Regions from separate parts of the Methylopila musalis genome, predicted to be linked through region 2. Evidence: predicted binding sites of a transcription regulator. Region 2 holds the regulator's gene; the other holds the start of a gene.
The links. The regulator PhoB, encoded in region 2, activates phosphate uptake and scavenging genes when phosphate is short. The targets are predictions, from matches to a motif close to TGTCATNNANCTGTCAT.
Positions count from the first base shown of each region.

Region 1 (4,686 bases), on a different contig from region 2:
GCATAGGCCTCGGGCTCCAGCGTGGCGGCGGACGGGTTGACGGATTCGCAGCCGGCGAGCGCCAGCGCGACCATCGCCGCGAGCGCGCCGAACGAAACGCGAGTCTGAACAACCGAATTCCGCATGGGTCCCACCATCCTGCCGCCGCCCGCCGAAAGGTTGTCAGACACAGGCGGATTGCGGCGAGATTGCGGTCGGGAAAAGCGCGGCCATGGCTTGACGCCGCGCAGCCGCCCCCCAACGCACAAAAACGCCCGCCGGTGTGTCCCCGCGGGCGCCTCGTATCAACCTGTGCGAGCGACGCGCGAGGCGCGCCGCCGAAGACGAATCGCGATCAGCGAATCACTTCTTCTTCATGGGAAGCAGACCCTCGCGCTGGGCGCGCTTGCGGGCCAGCTTGCGGGCGCGGCGGACGGCCTCGGCCTTCTCGCGCGCCTTCTTCTCGGACGGCTTCTCGTAGTGCCCGCGGAGCTTCATTTCGCGGAAGATGCCTTCGCGCTGCATCTTCTTCTTAAGAGCCTTGAGGGCCTGGTCGACATTGTTGTCGCGAACGAGAACCTGCACGTGAACGCCTCGATTTGCGTTTATCTCTGGGCGGACCGTCGCCCGAAGACGTCGGCTGAAAACAAAAAAGCCGGTCGCCCGCTGGACTGCGCGCGCCGCCATCGTGGGGCAGCGTTTACCAGAGCGGGCGGCCCTTGTCCACGGGCGCCCGGCCGATAAGGCGGCCGCGCCCGAGGGGATCAGCGCACGCGGGTGACGTGGCCCATCTTGCGGCCGGGCTTGGGCTCGCCTTTGCCATAGAGGTGGACGGCCGCGCCCGGCTCCGCCAGCAGATCGCGCCAGCGGTTGGCCTCGGCGCCCAGCAGATTGGTCATCTCCACCCGCCCGCGCGTGGCGGTGGAGCCCAGCGGCCAGCCGGCGATGGCGCGCACATGCTGCTCGAACTGGCTCGTCTGCGCGCCCTCGATGGTCCAGTGGCCGGAGTTGTGCACCCGGGGCGCGATCTCGTTCACCACCACCTTCTCGCCGGTCGGCCCGGCGACGAGGAACATCTCGACCGCGAACACGCCCACATACTGGAAGGCGTCGGCGATCTTGCGCGCGATCGCGATCGCGGAGGCCGCTGTCTCGGGCCGGATGTCGGCGGGCACGTGCGAGGATCGCAGGATGTGATTCTCGTGCCGGTTCTCCACCACGTCGTAGGCGGCGAAGGCGCCGTCGCGACCGCGCGCGGCCACCACCGACACCTCGGCCCGGAACGGCACGAAGGCTTCGAGAATCGCCGGCTGGCCGTTCATCATGGCGAGCGCCTGGTCGAGCCCGAGCCCTTCGCGCACCAGAACCTGGCCCTTGCCGTCGTAGCCGAATCGGCGGGTCTTCAGCACCGAGGGGCGGCCGATGGCGCCGACGGCGGCGGCCATGCTGGCGCGGTCGTCCACCGGCGCGAAGGCCGGCGTCGGCAGGCCGAGGTCGCGCACGAAGGCCTTCTCGGTCAGCCGGTCCTGCGTCACCGACAGGGCGCGGGCGTCCGGAAACAGCGGCCGATGGGCGGAGATCAGCCGGGCGGTCGCCGCCGGCACGTTCTCGAACTCGTAGGTCACCACGTCGACCGACTCGGCGAACAGCGCCAGCGCCGCCTCGTCGTCATAGGCCGCGAGGGTGCGCTCGGCCGCCACGTCGAAGGCGGGGCTGTCGGCGTCCGGAGCGTAGACGTGGACGCGCAGGCCGAGCGGCGCCGCGGCGAGGGCGATCATGCGGCCGAGCTGGCCGCCGCCGAGAATGCCGATGGTGGCGCCGGGGGCGAGGGGCGTCGTCATCGTCACAGGTCTCCTGAGGGGGCCTCGGCCACGGATCCGGTCTGCGCCGCGCGCCAGTCGTCGAGGCGTCCGGCGAGCGCCGGATCGTTGAGCGCCAGAACGGAGGCCGCGAGCAGCGCGGCGTTCACCGCCCCGGCGCGGCCGATGGCGAGCGTGCCCACCGGCACGCCGGCGGGCATCTGCACGATCGACAGCAGGCTGTCGAGGCCGGACAGGGCCTGGGATTGCACCGGCACGCCGAACACGGGCAGCGGCGTCATGGAGGCGACCATGCCCGGCAGGTGCGCGGCGCCGCCGGCGCCGGCGATCACCACCTTGAACCCGTCGTCGCGCGCGGCCTTTGCGAAGGCCACCAGCCGGTCCGGCGTGCGATGGGCCGAGACGATGCGCGCCTCATGGGCGACGCCGAGCTTGGTCAGCGTCTCTGCGGCGTGCGTCATGGTGCTCCAGTCCGACTGGCTGCCCATGACGATGGCGACGGGCGCCGGCTCGGCGCGGCGTTCCGCGACCATCGTGTCTCCTGCATCAAGCTGGGGTGGGATCAAGAGGCCGAACGATAGGCGCCGGGGCCGTCCGGCGCAAGCCGACGCGGCCTGCGCCATCGGTCGCAAACAGCGGGCGTTCGCCCGCGCGGCGCCGGTTCAGGCGATGATGTCGGGGGTGAGCTGGTCTTCCAGATAGGACATGCGGTCTTTCAGGCCGAGCTTGCGCTTCTTCAGCCGCTGGATCTGCAGCCGGTCGCCGGCGCCTAGGCGCTCCAGCGCCTCGATGGCGGTGTCGAGATCGCGGTGCTCTTCCTTCAGCCTGGCGAGTTCGTCCTGCGCGGCCTGTTCGTCGGCCCGCGCGTCGTTGTCCTGTATCGCCATGCCCGCCCGTCCAAACGCCACCCGTCGCCCAAGGCCGCGGAGTATCGCCGCCGGCCGGCGCGCGGGCAAGTGGCCCCCCGACTCGCGTCACTGTGATCCAAAAATGACGCTCAAGACCATTCGACAGGCCGGGGAACTCGTGACATGCTGATGACGTCGAGATCAGACGAGGGAGACGTGCTTTATGTCCATCGAGTCGCATCTTGTGGAACTGGAGAAGAAGCACAAAGCGATAGAGCGCGAGATCGAGCTCGAGCTCGCTCACGCAAACACCGACGACGTGAAGCTGTCGTCGCTCAAGCGCAAGAAATTGCAGATCAAGGATGAGATCGTGCGACTGGCCAAACCCGGCCACACCGTGCACTGATCAGACGACCGATCCTCTTTGAGGGCGATCTTGCGCCGTCGGCCGACAGGTCGGCGGCGTTTCTATTTCTACTGTGGCTTTTTGATCTCGACGTCTTCAAAAGCGCGTCCCGGCGCTTGCTTGGGCGGCGTCCTCCGTTTAACTACGTATCTCCCGGCTCACCCCAAGGACATGGAGGGACACGCATGACGCTGACCGTCGCGACCACGCCCTCCGGTTCCGCGCGCCGCTAGGCCCGCTTTTCACGCGGACCGCCGCGCGACAGCCGTTCTTTCCAGACTGTTCATGCGCGCGCCGTCCCGAACGGCGAACTGCGGCTTTGCGCCGCCGCGCTGTTTCTGACCATGCTTTTGGGGCCGGACCGCCGTTGCGCGGCCGGAAACCGACATGTCCTTCCGCACCGTTTCGTTTCGCGACGCTCCGTTCGCGAAGGTCGTCCGCTTCGTCCTGTCGCACTGGGCCCGCCAGCCGGCGCGCGTCGCGACGGTCGCTGGCGCGATCGCGCTCGCGACCGTCGCCGACCTCGCCATTCCGCTGTTCGCCGGCCGGCTGATCGACGCCCTCGCGGCCGCCGAGCGGGATGCGGCGCTCCACGCCGCGCTCTGGGCCTTCGGCGTAATCGTGGCGCTGTCGGGGGCGATCGCCGTGTTCCGCGGCGTCGCCTTCATGACCGTGATTCCCATGACGCAGATCATCATGCGCGAAGCCTCCGCCGAGGCCTTCGCGCGGGTGCAGCGGCTCTCCACCGACTGGCACGCCAACAGCTTCGCCGGCTCGACCGTGCGCAAGGTGTCCCGCGGCATGTGGGCCATCGACCAGTTCGACGATCTGGCGCTGATCGCGCTGATGCCGTCGCTGCTGGTGCTGGTGGGGGCGACCGCCGTGCTCGGCGCGCACTGGCCGATCATGGGGCTCGTCACCTTCGTCGGATCGGCGCTCTACATCGCCCTGACCGTCAGCATCTCGCTGTTCTGGGTCGCTCCGGCGGCGCAGCTGTCCAACGCCTGGGACACCCGGCTCGGCGGCGTGATGGCGGACGCCGTGACCTGCAACGCCGTGGTGAAGGCCTTCGGCGCGGAGGCGCGCGAGGATCGCCGGCTCGGCTGGACGCTCGGCAAATGGAGCCGGCGCACCACCCGCATGTGGAGGCGCGGCACCTGGAATGGCATCATCCAGAATCTGGTGCTGATGCTGCTGCGCGCGGCGACGCTCGGCGTCGGCGTGTGGCTGTGGTGGGAGGGGCGGGCGACCGCCGGCGACACCGCCTTCGTGCTCACCATGTTCGCCGTCATCCACGGGTACCTGCGGGACGTGGGGATGCATGTGGCCGACCTGCAGCGGGCGGTGAACGACCTGCAGGAGCTGGTCGAACTGCACGACGTGCCGATCGGCGTCGAGGACCGTCCGGGCGCAGGCGCGATCACGGTCGAGCGTGGCCGCATCGCCTTCGAGAACGTGACGTTCCACTACGCCGCCCACCCGACGCCGCTCTACCGCGACCTGTCGGTGGTGATCGACGCGGGCGAGCGGGTGGGTCTCGTCGGCCGCTCCGGATCGGGCAAGACCACCTTCATCAAGCTGGTGCAGCGGCTCTACGACGCCACCGGCGGCCGCATCACCATCGACGGGCAGG
Region 1 covers NZ_JBHTMX010000002.1:12,845-17,530, reverse strand. Annotated here, with positions in the region: gene ACFQ4O_RS00675 (tetratricopeptide repeat protein) at 1-125, opposite strand, end outside; partial or broken gene rpsU (30S ribosomal protein S21) at 346-564, opposite strand; gene ACFQ4O_RS00665 (5-(carboxyamino)imidazole ribonucleotide synthase) at 744-1,820, opposite strand; gene purE (5-(carboxyamino)imidazole ribonucleotide mutase) at 1,823-2,332, opposite strand; gene ACFQ4O_RS00655 (YdcH family protein) at 2,462-2,686, opposite strand; gene ACFQ4O_RS00650 (YdcH family protein) at 2,871-3,053, shown strand; gene ACFQ4O_RS00645 (ABC transporter ATP-binding protein) at 3,441-4,686, shown strand, end outside.
Region 1: ACFQ4O_RS00650 (YdcH family protein) is a predicted target of PhoB. The motif match lies at 2,826-2,842, and genes of this name have one in related genera.

Region 2 (4,686 bases):
CCTGGGCGAGACCGCGCCGCTGCTGCTGATCGGCATGGTGGCCTTCATCGTGGACGTGCCGACGAGCCTGTCCTCGGCGACGACGGTGCTGCCGGTGCAGATCTATCTCTGGTCCGACCTGCCCGAGGTCGCGTTCCAGGCCAAGACCTCGGCGGCCATCATCGTGCTGCTGATGTTCCTCTTCCTCATGAACGGACTTGCGATCCTGCTGCGCAAACGCTTCGAGCGGCGGTGGTGAGCGTGACCGAAGGAGTGTCGACCATGAACGCCAACGTGACCGCCCCGGCCCAGAGCCAGAGCCAGAGCGCGCCCTCCGCCGATCTTGGCGGCGCCGCCAAGATCTCCGCCCGCAACGTGAACGTCTATTACGGCGACAAGCACGCCCTGAAGGACGTCTCCATCGACATGGCCGAGCGGTCGGTCACGGCCTTCATCGGCCCGTCCGGCTGCGGCAAGTCCACGTTCCTGCGCTGCATCAACCGCATGAACGACACGATCTCGATCTGCCGGGTCACCGGCAAGATCACCATCGACGACTATGACATCTACGACTCCGCCCTCGACGTGGTGCAGCTGCGCGCCCGGGTCGGCATGGTGTTCCAGAAGCCGAACCCGTTCCCGAAGTCGATCTACGAGAACGTGGCCTACGGCCCGCGCATCCACGGCCTCGCCCGCTCCAAGGCGGAGATGGACGAGATCGTCGAGGACAGCCTGCGCAAGGCGAGCCTCTGGAACGAGGTGAAGGACCGCCTCAACGACGGCGGCACCGGCCTTTCCGGCGGCCAGCAGCAGCGCCTGTGCATCGCCCGCGCCATCGCGGTGAGCCCCGAGGTGATCCTGATGGACGAGCCCTGCTCGGCGCTCGACCCCATCGCGACTGCCAAGATCGAGGAGCTGATCGACGAGCTGCGCCAGAACTTCACGATCGTGATCGTGACGCATTCCATGCAGCAGGCGGCGCGCGTGTCCCAGCGCACGGCGTTCTTCCACCTCGGCGTCATCGTCGAGACCGGTCCGACCGAGCAGATCTTCACCAGCCCGAACGACCGCCGCACCCAGGACTACATCACGGGCCGCTTCGGCTGACCGGGACGGGAGGGGAGACACCCACATGACCACCACCACCATGCCCGACCACATCGTCAGCGCCTTCGACGCCGACCTCAAGGAGCTTGGCGACAAGCTCGCGGAGATGGGCGGCCTGTGCGAGAAGCTCGTCGCGGAATCCGTCGACGCGCTGCTCACCCGCGACAGCCCGCTCGCCCGCCGGGTGATCGACTGGGACCGCTCCATCGACCGCCTCCAGCAGGAGATCGAGGAGCGCGCCATCCTCACCATCGCCAAGCGCGCGCCGGTCGCCATCGACCTGCGCGAGGTGGTGGCGTCGCTGCGCATCGCCAACGATCTGGAGCGCATCGGCGACCTCGCCAAGAACATCGCCAAGCGCGTCATCGCGCTCGACGGCCAGTTCCAGCCGCCGAAGCTCGCCCACGGCGTGGCGCACATCGCCAACCTGACGCTCGGACAGCTGAAGGAGGTGCTCGACGCCTACACCCAGCGCGACGAGACGCGCGCGCTCGAGGTCTGGAACCGGGACGGCGAGATCGACCAGCTCTACACCTCGCTGTTCCGCGAGCTGCTGACCTACATGATGGAGGATCCGCGCAACATCGGCTTCTGCGCGCATCTTCTGTTCTGCGCGAAGAACGTGGAGCGCATCGGCGACCACGCCACCAACATCGCGGAGACCATCTATTATTTGGTCAACGGCGTTCCGCTGACGGAAGACCGCCCGAAGGGCGACACCTCGAGCTCGACCAAGATCGAGTTCACACCGGGTTGAGCCGATGACGCCACGCGTGATGATCGTCGAGGACGAGGAGCCGCTGACGCTCCTCCTCCGCTACAACCTCGAAGCCGAGGGCTACGCCGTGGAGGCGGTGGCCCGCGGCGACGAGGCCGAGACGCGGCTGCGGGAGTGGACGCCGGACCTGATCCTGCTCGACTGGATGCTGCCGGGGCTGTCGGGCATCGAGCTGTGCCGCCGGCTGCGGACCCGGCCCGAGACCGAACGCCTGCCCATCATCATGCTGACCGCGCGCGGCGAGGAGGCCGAGCGCGTGCGCGGCCTCGCCACCGGCGCGGACGACTATGTGGTCAAGCCGTTCTCGGTGCCGGAGCTGGTGGCGCGGGTGCGCGCGCTGCTGCGCCGGGCCAAGCCCGAGCATGTGGCGACCGTGCTGAAGGCCGGCGACATCGAGCTCGACCGCCAGTCGCACCGGGTGCATCGGCAGTCGCGCGAGATCCATCTCGGGCCGACGGAGTTCAAGCTGCTGGAGTTCCTGATGCAGTCGGCCGGGCGGGTGTTCTCCCGCGAGCAGCTGCTGGACGGGGTCTGGGGCCACGACGTCTACATCGACGAGCGCACCGTCGACGTGCATGTGGGCCGGCTGCGCAAGGCCATCAATCGCGGGCGTCAGCTCGATCCGATCCGCACCGTGCGCGGCGCGGGTTACTCGTTCGACGAGACCTTCGCCCGCACCCAGTGAGGTCAGGGGGCGCCTGACCTCACCTCACGCCGCGACGCCCCGGACCCGATGACGGTCCGGGGCGTCGTGCGTTTCGGCGCATGAAAAAGCCCCCGGCGCGAGGGCGCGCCGGGGGCTGAGTGGCCGCGGACGGGGCGATGGGAGCGCGACCCCGTCAGGTTCGCGGCGAACTTACTCCGCAGGCGCCGCGTGGGCGGGGGCGGGCGCATCGGCCTTGGCCCCGGCCACGACGCGCAGGCGCCAGGGCTTCAGCACCACGATGGCGAGCACGGAGGCGAGGATGTTGGCGCCGGCGGCGATCAGGAACACGCCGTCCCAGGAGCCCTGGCCCTGCTGCACGTAGTTCGCGACCGGCACCAGCAGCGCGGCCGTGCCCTTGGCGGTGTAGAGCATGCCCGCGTTGGTGGCGGCGAACTTGGAGCCGAACGTGTCGGTGCAGGTGGCCGGGAACAGGGAGTAGATCTCGCCCCAGGCGAAGAACACGAAGCCCGAGAGCAGCACGAACCACAGCGGGTCGTGGCCCCAGAGGTAGAGCATGTAGATGCCGATGCCTTCCATGGCGAAGGCGACGAACATGGTGTTCTCGCGGCCGATCTTGTCGGACACCCAGCCGAAGAACGGACGGGTGAGGCCGTTCAGCACGCGGTCGATGGTGGCGGAGAAGGTGACGACCGTCATGGTGAGGCCGAGCAGGGTCACCGGCACCTTGTCGATGTGCAGGTCGGCGGCGATCGGCTTCAGGTTGGCGGTGATCATCAGGCCGCCGGCGCCGACGATGACGAACATGAAGTACATCAGCCAGAAGATCGGCTGACGCACGACCTCGGACGGGCCGTAGTTGCGGCGGCTCTGGATGTTGGCGGCGTTGACGGCGACGCCCGGCGTCTGGCCGGCCTTGGGCGCGCGCAGCAGCATCGACATCACGCAGATCACCACGGCCTGACCGATGCCGAACCAGATGAAGGCGGCCTGGTAGCCGGAATTGGCGATCATGGACTGGATCGGCGCCACGGTCAGCGCCGCGCCCGCGCCGAAGCCCGCGGCGGTGATGCCGGCGGCGAGGCCGCGCTTGTCGGGGAACCACTTCAGCGCGTTGCCGACGCAGGTGCCGTAGACCGCGCCTGCGCCGACGCCGGCGATGATCTGGCCCACGTAGAAGCCGGTCAGCGAGGTGGCGTAGCCGTTCACGACCCAGCCGACGCCGCAGAGCACGCCGCCGAAGGCGACCACGACCAGCGGGCCGTACTTGTCCACGAACCAGCCCTCGACCGGCACCAGCCAGGTCTCGAACAGGACGAACAGCGTGAAGGCCCACTGGATCGCGGCGCGGTCCCAGCCGAACTTGGCCTGAATGTCGGGAACGAAGAACGTCCAGCCGTATTGCAGGTTGGCGATCATCACCATGCAGATGACGCCGACGGCGAGTTGCGTCCAGCGATAGGCGTCGCTGACGCGGTGGCCGGGATCGCCGGCCTCAAGCGCAGAGTGCATTTCCTACCCTCGTGATTTGTTTTGTTGCGCGACCGGTCATCACGGACCACTCACGGATTTGTTATACTGGTATTCGGAATGCCAATAAGGCAAGCGACGAAAGTTGTAGGCGATGTTTTATGCTGCGCCGCACATCGCCGATCCGCCGCGGACCGAGGGCTAAGGAGACGAGGGCATAACGTCGCACAAAGGCGTTCCGCAGGCGCCGCAAGCATAGGTCGAAAGTATGAGCCTCATTGGCATGTGGCATACCAAAATGCCTATCGCTCCGGCGCGAGCCCCGCAAAAACCGAAGAGCTTCTTGCGTCGCAGCAAAAATCGGCCGGCGCGGATCGCGAGGTTTCGTTGACAGCCTTGTATCTGGCATGCCAGATTTCCGGCGATCGAAGAGCCGGCGCGTCCGGCTGGAGCGACGGCGGGCGCTGCGACCAAAGCGCGCGACCTTCGCGGTCGCGAACGCGCCGCCGGCGCGGAAAGGGAAGGCCAAGGGGCCGAAGAGCCCACGTCACCCGCGAATCCAAGGCCGCGGAAGCCGTCCGGACGCCGTCCGGAGCGCGCCTCCGGATGAGCCGCAAAAAGCAAAAAAGAAATCTGGAGGATAACGCCCATGTCGAGCGCCGCACTGAAGATCGAAACCATGCCTGAA
Region 2 covers NZ_JBHTMX010000042.1:9,566-14,251, reverse strand. Annotated here, with positions in the region: partial or broken gene pstA (phosphate ABC transporter permease PstA) at 1-238, shown strand, start outside; gene pstB (phosphate ABC transporter ATP-binding protein PstB) at 262-1,086, shown strand; gene phoU (phosphate signaling complex protein PhoU) at 1,127-1,843, shown strand; gene phoB (phosphate regulon transcriptional regulator PhoB) at 1,848-2,549, shown strand; gene oxlT (oxalate/formate MFS antiporter) at 2,721-4,040, opposite strand.